One region of the Butyricicoccus sp. AM05-1 genome, then DNA from elsewhere that is predicted to be linked to it. Evidence: predicted binding sites of a transcription regulator. Region 1 holds the regulator's gene; each other region holds the start of a gene.

Region 1 (3,282 bases):
ATCCGCCTTTCGACGCTCCTTCAGCTGCTGCAGGCCGCAGCAGAGCAAAAACAGCTCCTCGAATACCATGCGTCGGCGCGCCTGCGCCACATCGTCCTTGGTTTTCGGTCGGTGAATTGCAGAAAGTGCGTCTACTGCGTCCGACAGGCGGTATTTCGCCCGCAAAAGTTCGGGCAGCGGATCCGGCCATTCACCGGTCAGCGTGTCGAGCGCGGCAGCGGTTACGCGCTCAAGATCGCGCTGGGTCAGTCCCGCCGTCAGCGGATAGACCGGCACGATGCGTCCCGGGTGGTCAGCGTCCGGTGCGACCTTCTCGGACTGCGGGGAAACCATTGTGCGGCCGCGTCCATAGCCCTGTACCTTGCCGTAGAACACATACTCCTGTCCGACGCGCAGCTGCGCCGCAGCATACGGATTGTTGAAGTAGGTGACGTTCAGCGTGCCGGTTTCATCGTAAATCGTACACTTAACCAACGTCAGGCCCTTGCGGATACGGTTGACCTTGGGTTCGGTGCCGACCACAGCGCGCACGGCGTACTTGTCCTCCATGTCGATTTCCGCAATCGGCGTGATGTGGGTGCGGTCCTCATAGTCGCGCGGGTAGGTCTCGAGCGCGTCACGGAGCGTGCGAATATGCAGTTTTTCGAGCAGCTTCGCCTTTTTCGGGCCGATGCCCCTGACGAACTGGATGCTGTCATCAACCGATGGCATGTGGACTCTCCTTTGGGAATTTTGATTTACAAAGCACCCGCCTTACGGGACGCGCGAACCGCGCAGGCGGTTCGCCCATTCTGGGCGGCACCCTTTTTCTGCACCAATTGACCGGGGCGCACGAACCGCTCAGGCGGTTCGCCCTAACGGGCGGAGCGTTTTTCGCTGAACCTCAGTGAAGGAGCTGCGCTCTGCGGAGCACGGGAGACTGCCGCGTCCGCGGCGGGGACAAAAAGGAAGGGACACTTGCGGTTTGCCCGTAGGCTGCTAAACATTGTTCCCGCGCCGTGCGCGGATTAAATGAGTGCCCTTCCTCTTTGAACTCCTACCTTTCCCTTATTTGATAGCCTGACGCAGACCAGAGACCGGCGACAGCTTCGAAAATAAGAGTACGACAGAGGATTTTTTCTTCCGTATATTTCTCAACCTGTTCGCAGTGTCAGATACCATTCTGCTGCACAGATCGGCTATTTCCAGCAGGCGCGGCATGACGGTGCCGCGCAATTCGATAGCGCGTTGCTACAGACAGTTTCTGCGAAGATAAATTGTACCAAACACCTAATCCGTAGGTGCCGTGCGGTACAACGTGTTAAAGAGTTGCGCGACACGAGTATGTCGCGCTTGCGGAGACTGAACCGTCTGCGTAGCAGTACGCTATCTGTGAACTGCGAACAGGTTGCGAAAGACACGCTGTGGTAACCCGACTGCCGTTCCCCTTTTCGAAGCGGTCGCCGCTCTCTGGTCTGCGCCAGACTAATAAACAAAGGGAAACGGGAGTTAAGAGGGTAGAAACCGTAGGTGTCTACCCTCTTGCCCTCGCTGCGGGAGCGGCAAATCCCCCGCTTGATTTCAAGCGAAAAACCTCCCGCCCGTTAGGGGCGAACATGCCTGCGGCAGTTCGCGTCCCCCGCTCAGCCGGTACTGAAAAAGGCTGCTCTTAATACTCGCGGTAAACCGCCTTCACCACGCCTAAAATTTGGCACCCGGTGCCGTTGATCGGCGGATACGCCGGATTCTCCGGCATGAGCCATACACCGTCCGGCGTGATGTTGAGCGTCTTGCAGGTGGCCTCATCCTCGAGCAGCGCGATTACGATGTCGCCGTTGCACGCCTGCACATCCTGCCGGATAATGACCAGATCATCATCCATAATGCCCACGCCGATCATCGAATCGCCGCGAATGCGCAGCGCGTAATACTCGCCGCCTCCCGCTGCCGGTTCGAACGGCACATAGCCGATATGCTCCTCCACCGCGAGGATCGGCATACCGGCGGTGACGCGGCCCAGAATCGGCACGCGCGGCACCATGGAAGGGCCGCTGACCGGCGTCAGCGCACGCGATTTATGCTCATTCGGCTCCAGATAACCGGCCTCCTGCAGCTTTTTCAGGTGCGCATGCACGGTGGACGGCGACCGCAGTCCCATCTCTGCACCAATCTCGCGCACCGAAGGCGGATAGCCGTGTTCGAGGGAATAACTGCTTATATACTCCAGTATCTGCTGTTGTTTGGCGGAAATCTTCTTCATTTTCGGCACTCCTCGCTGTTTCCGTCGGAACATACGTTCGTAATTTTATCCTTATTATACCGCAATCCGCTGCAATAAGCAAACATTTGTTTGCATTAACCTGCACGAATTTTCCGCGTTATTCGACACTATCCTTCAATTTATCCATTTTCTGCCGTTGTGTTGAAAAATAACGCAGTTTCATCACCGCATTGCTTGTATTTTACATGATTTTGTTATATCATATAAACAGCAAAAGTATTGATTATTGCAAGGGGACCCGCATTCTGCACCCCTAACTCGCAGGGAGGTTTTTATATGACCATCAAGACCGATCTCGGATATATCGACATTACCAACGAGGTGCTGGCCGGCATTGCCGGTTACGCAGCATCCTCCTGCTTCGGTGTCAAAGGCATGACCATCCGCTCCATGTCGGACGGACTGGCACACCTGCTCGGACTGGAAAACCAGTCGCGCGGCGTAAAGGTCACCGAGGCTGTGGACGGCGGTGTCAACATCGACCTGCACATTGCAGTCGAGCACGGCGTGAATATCGCCACCGTCTGCCGCTCTATCATCGGTGAGGTACGCTACAACGTTGAGCGCCTGACCGGTGTGGACGTAAAGAACGTCGATATCTATGTAGAGAGCATCAAGGCGGACTGACTTCCGCCATATCGAAAGGGTCGCTATGCCCTTTTCCGCCGCATTTGGCTTGCGGCAACACCTTTTACTTTTAGGAGAGTTAGATAAATGGCAGATCAGAAAATCAACGGTGCGCTGTACCGGTCCATGGTGATCGAGGGCGCACTCGCCATTGCCGAAAAGAAGGAACAGGCAAACGAACTGAACGTATTCCCGGTGCCGGACGGCGATACCGGCACGAATATGTCCATGACGATGGGTTCCGCGATGGCTGAGATGGAAAAGCTCGCTGAGCCGACCCTCGCCAAAGCGGCGGATGCGACCGCTTCCGCGCTGCTGCGCGGCGCGCGCGGCAACTCGGGTGTTATCCTGTCGCTGCTGTTCCGCGGCATGGCGAAAAAGCTGCGCGAGACCGA
Region 2 (3,282 bases), on a different contig from region 1:
TACACGCGCCGCCACAATCTGGTTGCGGTCATCACGGACGGCACCGCGGTGCTCGGTCTGGGCGATATCGGTCCGATTGCCGGCATGCCGGTTATGGAGGGCAAGTGCGCGCTGTTCAAGGCGTTCGCTGACGTGGATGCGTTCCCGCTCTGTGTGGCTTCCAAGGATGTGGACGAGATCGTCCGCACCATTCAGCTGATCTCCGGCTCGTTCGGCGGCATCAACCTCGAGGACATCGCGGCTCCGCGCTGCTTTGAGATCGAGCGCCGACTCAAGGAGGTCTGCGACATTCCGGTATTCCACGATGACCAGCACGGCACGGCTGTCTGCTGCGGTGCGGCTCTGCTCAACGCCTGCCGCCTGACCGGCCGCAAGGTGGATGAGATCAAGATGGTCGTCAACGGCTGCGGCGCGGCTGCTATCGCCGTTACCAAGTTCCTGATGTTCCTCGGCGTCAAGCACATCACGATGGTTGAGCGCTTCGGCATCGTCTGCGAGGGCGATGAGCGTCTGAATCCGGCACAGCAGGAGATGGCCAAGGTCACCAACCGCGAGCACATGACAGGCACGCTGGCCGATGCTGTCAAGGGTGCAGATGTATTCTTCGGTATGTCGGCGCCGCAGGTGCTCACCGCTGAGATGGTCTCCACCATGGCAAAGGACCCGATGGTATTCGCTATGGCCAATCCGGTGCCCGAAATCTGGCCGGAGGACGCAAAGAAGGGCGGCGCTGCCGTTGTCGGCACCGGCCGTTCGGACTACCCGAACCAGATCAACAACGTGCTTGCGTTCCCGGGCATTTTCCGCGGCGCACTCGATGTTCGCGCAAGCGACATCAACGAGGAGATGAAGCTGGCAGCGGCTAAGGCGATCGCGGCCTGCGTTTCCGATGAGGAGCTGAACGCGGAGTATATCATGCCGATGGCGTTCGACAAAAAGGTCATCCGTTCGGTAGCCGATGCCGTTGCACAGGCTGCCCGCGATTCCGGTGTGGCCCGTATCTGAGCGCAGCAGACGAAAAGTTACAGATAAGACAAAATCAACCGCGCGGGAACAATCTCGCGCGGTTTTTGCGCAAAAGTGCGTGCACGCACACGCACAAGTTCGCGGAATGACAAAAACAGCGGATTGCACAACTCGGCTTTGTGAAAAAATGCGTTTGACATTTACAGTGCATAAGGGTACAATAAGAATAACAAAAATGCGTTTGTTCTGCGCAGACGCAGAGAGAAGATTATGGAGGGAATAACTATGTTAGATCCGAAGAAAGTAAGACTGGGTATCTGCCCGATCGGCTGGTCCAATGATGATATGTGGGATCTCGGCGACGAGAACACCTTCCAGCAGTGCATCTCTGAGATGAAGCTCGCTGGTTTTGACGGCTGCGAAGTAGGTCACAAGTATCCGGAGGACAAGACTGTCCTCAAGCACATGCTGGACGCACGCAACCTGACCATCGCTTCCAAGTGGTTCTCCTCTTTCCTGGTTGACAAGCCGTACGAAGAGGTAGAGGCTGAGTTCATCAAGGAGCTGGATTACCTGTCCTACGTTGGCGCTACCGCAATCAACGTATCCGAGCAGTCCGGTTCTATCCAGGGCCAGCTGGACACCCCGGTTCTGGACGACAAGAAGCGCGTTCTGACCGACGAGGAGTGGGATCGCTTCACCACCGGCCTGAACAAGCTGGGCAAGCTGTCCATGGAGAAGTACGGCATCCGCACCTGCTTCCATCATCACATGGGCACCGTATGCCAGACCGTTGAGGAGACTACCCGCCTGATGGAGAACACCGATCCGAAGTATGTATTCCTGTGCTTCGATACCGGCCACTTCACTTTCGCTGGCGAGGATCCGGTAAAGATGCTCGAGAAGTTTGCTGACCGTGTTGGCCACGTTCATCTGAAGAACATGCGTATGCCGCTGGTTGAGAAGGCTCGCGCTGAGCACTGGTCTTTCCTGGATGCAGTTCGCGCAGGCGCTTTCACCGTACCGGGCGATCCGGACGGCTGCGTAGAGTTCGACGCTGTATTCGATCTGCTTGACAAGGCTGGCTACACCGGCTGGATCATGGTAGAGGCTGAGCAGGATCCGGCTAAGGCTAATCCGTTCGAGTATGCTAAGATGGGCCGTGAGTACATCACTGCACACACCGGTCTGGGCGGCGAGGTTGTTCTGAAGAAGTAATTCTTCGCATATCGCGCAATAAAACACGAAACCGAGGGCGTTTGCCCTCGGTTTTTTGCGTTCAAAAAGGATATATGTCGTTAAGAACCGTTTGCACCGACCGGAAGCCTCCCCTGAAAGGAGGGGGGGACCGCCGAACGGCGGTGGAGGGGGTTGCCGTACCCATGGCAGAGGATTTCGCACGCTGCGGCGTGCGGGAATGTTGCCGCTGCGCGCGGCGGGCGCACAAGAGGGTAGACAACCTGCGGTTTTCCACCCTCTTGTGAATCACCCCTTTTCTCGCAAGGGCTTGGGTGCAGATGGTAGACTGCGTAAGCATGAAAAAGGGGAACGGCAGTCGGGTTACCGTTCCGTAGGGCAGACCAATGTGTCTGCCCATTTCTTTACCTATACGCAATGTCAGATACCTTTCTGCTACACATACGGTTTAGTCTACGCAGGCGCGGCATACCCGTGCCGCGCAACATTTTTACCTGTGCAGATTATCCAAATCCTGCGATTGCAGCCGGTTTGTGCCGGAAAACGAGTTGCGCGGCACTGTTATGCCGCGCGTAGCGGCAATCCCCGCCGCAGTCTACGGCGCAACTCTTCGCCCGGAAGCGGTGAACCGCCTGCGCGGTTCGGATGCCCCGAAAAACCGGTGCTGAAACCCCTCAGTCGCAGCAAGCTGCGCCAGCTCCCCTTTCGGGGGGAGCCTGCAACCGTCCGGAGGGCGCAAACCGCTTCGCCTTTTATTCATTTGCCGCTATATAAATCGTTGCAAATTCTCCGAAAATAGGGTAGAATAGTAAACAGGAATAGAATAAGGAGTGTGGAGCATGGAAGCACAGAAATATAAGCGCGTACTGATCAAGATCAGCGGCGAAGCCCTTGCGGGCGATAAGCATTTCGGCCTGAACTTTGATGTCATCGGTCCGGTATGCGATGTGATCAAAAAATGCAACGAAGAGGGCTGCGAGATCGGCATTGTTGTCGGCGGCGGCAACTTCTGGCGCGGCGTAAAGGACGGCGGCGGCAAGATGGAGCGCACCCGCGCGGACCACATGGGCATGCTGGCAACCACCATCAACGCACTGGCTCTGCAGGATGCTCTGGAGC
Region 3 (3,282 bases), on a different contig from region 1:
CGCCGCCCCACGCGTTGAAACCCCAGTCGATGCCGCGGCGCTCTCCCCTGTCGTTGATAACAAAGGTCGGGCCAACGTCACGCGCCCACGCATCGTCAGTCTCCATCACGACCAGACGAACGCGGTCGGGCAGCTGCGCACGCGCGTTGTCATACTGCCCTTCCGAGCAGAGTACGGTCATGCTTTCGCTTTCGGAAATCGTCTCGATCACACGCAGAAAGGCTTTCCGGGCCGCATAGGCGCCGTACTGCCAGCTGTCGGCGCGTTCCGGCCAGATCATCAGGCAGCCCTCATGCGGTGCAAACTCCGCAGGCATATAAAACCCGTCCTGCGCGGGTGTAGTGTGCAAAATTTTCATGGTATCTCTCCTGTTCGGTGGTACATCAAGAGTACAACATTTTGATTGAATTTGCAATGGTCGTAGGCGGTTTGAAATGAAAAATTGAGAATGGAGAATGGAAAATGAACGTAATATTTAACGGTATGCGGGCGGTCACTGACCGGTCCCTGCGATTCCACGATTGCCGCCGTTTCTTAATGATAACGCCATTCTCACCTGATAAATACACCGATTTTCCCCTCACCTGCATTCTCCATTCTCCATTTTCCATTCTCAATTATTCAACTTTCCCTTTATCAACCCCGCAGAATATGGTACACTAAAAATGTATCAACCTATTTCCAAAGGAGAGGTGCATACCATGAATTACACTTACACCTATACATACACACCGCTTTTCTCAATGATTTTGCCGATTCTGGCACTTTTACTGATTCTTGCGGGCGGCATCGCGCTATACACGCTGTTTGTCCGCAAGCCGAATCACTACCACGGCGCGGCAGCCAAGCTGCATGATTTTCTCAATTTCCGGCACGCATACACCGAGGGTCTGCTGAAAATCCTGTACTGCATGACGGTCGCTGCGCTGGCTGTTTACAGCGTTATTCTGCTGTTTTTCCACTTTTTCTGGGCGATCCTGCTGTTTATCGTCGGAAATATTGCTGCACGGCTCGGCTATGAATTTATTATGATGCTGTTCAGCATGCACCGCACCCTGCGCAGCATTGACCGCAAAATGCCCGAGCCGCAGCCGTTCGAGCAGCCGGCTCCCGAGCCGCAGAATACACCGGAACATCCGCTCCCGCCCGATCAGCCGTAACACAGACCGCTGTTTCCGCTTGAAATTTGTTCAACGCAGATTGCAAAAACACGCAAGTCATGATAAAATAGATATACTATTACAGAATTTCGCGGCAGGACCAACCCATGTGCTGCCCTACAGAAAAGAGTATCTTAAAAAAGGAGGTCCGTGCATTGAAAATTCAGGAAAGCGCGGAAAACTACCTGGAAGCCATCCTGGTTCTGACGCAGAAAAATGGACAGGTGCGCTCGATCGACGTTGCGCACTACACCGGCTTTTCCAAGCCGAGCATCAGCCGTGCCGTTGGCCTGCTGCGTGATAACGGTTACGTTTCCATCGACCAGAACGGTCTGCTGGGACTGACCGAATCCGGCATGCAGATTGCCACCAGCATTTACGAGCGCCACACCGTGCTCACCGCGTTCCTCACCGCTCTCGGCGTGGACGCTGAGACCGCCGCTGAGGATGCGTGCCGTATCGAGCATGTGCTGAGCGAGGAAACCTTCGACAAGCTCAAGCAGCATGCGAAGGCGTATATCGACGCACAGGGTAAATAAGACCCGTTGAAAATCCTGCCTTTTCAGGCAGGATTTTTTATATCAAATTTTATCGAACAAATTTTCGATAAAATCATTGCATTCAAATCGGCACCCTGTTATAATGGGTGTATCGAATCCGAATACACCGCCGCTCTGCGGCTTGCATATTTGTAACTTTTTCAGGAGGAAATGCTATCATGGCTACCAAAAAGCAGTTGGAACCGGTCGCTCCTGCGGCTGATAAGAAGAAAGCACTTGCCGCTGCGCTCGGTCAGATCGAAAAGCAGTTCGGCAAAGGCTCGGTTATGCGTCTGGGCGAAAACACCGGCATGAACATCGAACACATCCCGACCGGCTCGATCGGTCTGGATCTCGCACTCGGCATCGGCGGTCTGCCGCGCGGCCGAATCATTGAGATCTACGGACCGGAATCCTCCGGTAAGACCACGGTTGCGCTGCACAGCGTTGCAGAGGCACAGAAGCTGGGCGGCACGGCTGCGTTTATCGACGCCGAGCACGCGCTCGACCCGGTTTACGCCAAGGCACTCGGCGTTGACATTGACAGCCTGCTGGTCTCCCAGCCGGACACCGGTGAACAGGGTCTGGACATTGCAGAAGCGCTTGTGCGCTCGGGCGCGATCGATATCGTGGTTATCGACTCGGTTGCCGCGCTGACGCCGCGCGCCGAAATCGAAGGCGAAATGGGCGATTCCTTTGTCGGTCTGCATGCCCGCATGATGAGTCAGGCGATGCGCAAGCTGGCCGGCTCGATCGCCAAGAGCCAGTGCGTAGCCATCTTTATCAACCAGCTGCGTGAGAAGGTCGGCGTCATTTACGGCAATCCGGAGGTCACCACCGGCGGCCGTGCGCTCAAGTTCTATGCGTCTGTCCGCATGGAGGTCCGCCGCGTGGAGCATCTGAAAAACGGCACCGAGCTGATCGGCAGCCACACCCGCGTAAAGGTTGTAAAAAACAAGGTCGCTCCCCCGTTCAAGCAGGCTGAGTTCGATATTATGTACGGCGAAGGCATTTCCCGCACGAGCGAGCTGGTCGATCTCGGCGTGGAATTCGGCATCCTCAACAAATCCGGCGCATGGTTCTCCATGGGCGATACCCGTCTGGGTCAGGGCCGCGACGCTGCCAAGCAGTATTTCAAGGATCATCCAGACATCGCGGATGACGTACAGAAGCAGATCATGGAAAAGGTAGCCGAGGAGCGCAGCAAGCTGGCGCAGAGCCATGCGGCACGTCCTTCCGCTGCTGTGCCGACCGAGAAGGCCGAAAAGCCTGCGGATAAGGCACCGCGTCCGTCGTCCTCCAAGGCAGTCTCCATCGACGCGGACGATTTTGACGACCTCGACGAAGAATAATGAGCGAGGATAAATACCGCGCAGCCCTCGATATGGCGGCAAAACAGCTGTCTTACCGGGCACTGAGTGCGAAAATGCTGCGCGACAAGCTGCTTGCCAAGGGTCATGATGAGGAAGCCGCCGATTACGCGCTTGCGTGGCTGACCGAACGCAGCATGCTCAATGACGAGCTTTTCGCGGAAAGCGTTGTACGCGGCTACACGCGCAAGGGCTACGGCGCGGCACGCATCC

Evidence for each region. The regulator LexA, encoded in region 1, represses DNA repair genes until DNA is damaged. The targets are predictions, from matches to a motif close to CNAACANNTGTTNG.
Region 2: iolE (myo-inosose-2 dehydratase) is a predicted target of LexA. The motif match lies at 1,197-1,210, and genes of this name have one in related genera.
Region 3: recA (recombinase RecA) is a predicted target of LexA. The motif match lies at 1,753-1,766, and genes of this name have one in related genera.

The regions. Positions count from the first base shown of each region.
Region 1 is NZ_QUDG01000002.1:395,656-398,937, forward strand. Features, by position in the region: partial or broken gene recG (ATP-dependent DNA helicase RecG) at 1-714, opposite strand, end outside; gene lexA (transcriptional repressor LexA) at 1,649-2,239, opposite strand; gene DW088_RS05815 (Asp23/Gls24 family envelope stress response protein) at 2,537-2,887, shown strand; gene DW088_RS05820 (DAK2 domain-containing protein) at 2,975-3,282, shown strand, end outside.
Region 2 is NZ_QUDG01000005.1:103,180-106,461, forward strand. Features, by position in the region: gene DW088_RS08835 (NAD(P)-dependent malic enzyme) at 1-1,005, shown strand, start outside; gene iolE (myo-inosose-2 dehydratase) at 1,252-2,184, shown strand; gene pyrH (UMP kinase) at 3,003-3,282, shown strand, end outside.
Region 3 is NZ_QUDG01000006.1:74,182-77,463, reverse strand. Features, by position in the region: gene aguA (agmatine deiminase) at 1-358, opposite strand, end outside; gene DW088_RS09875 (DUF4282 domain-containing protein) at 702-1,160, shown strand; gene DW088_RS09870 (metal-dependent transcriptional regulator) at 1,316-1,699, shown strand; gene recA (recombinase RecA) at 1,879-3,051, shown strand; gene DW088_RS09860 (regulatory protein RecX) at 3,051-3,282, shown strand, end outside.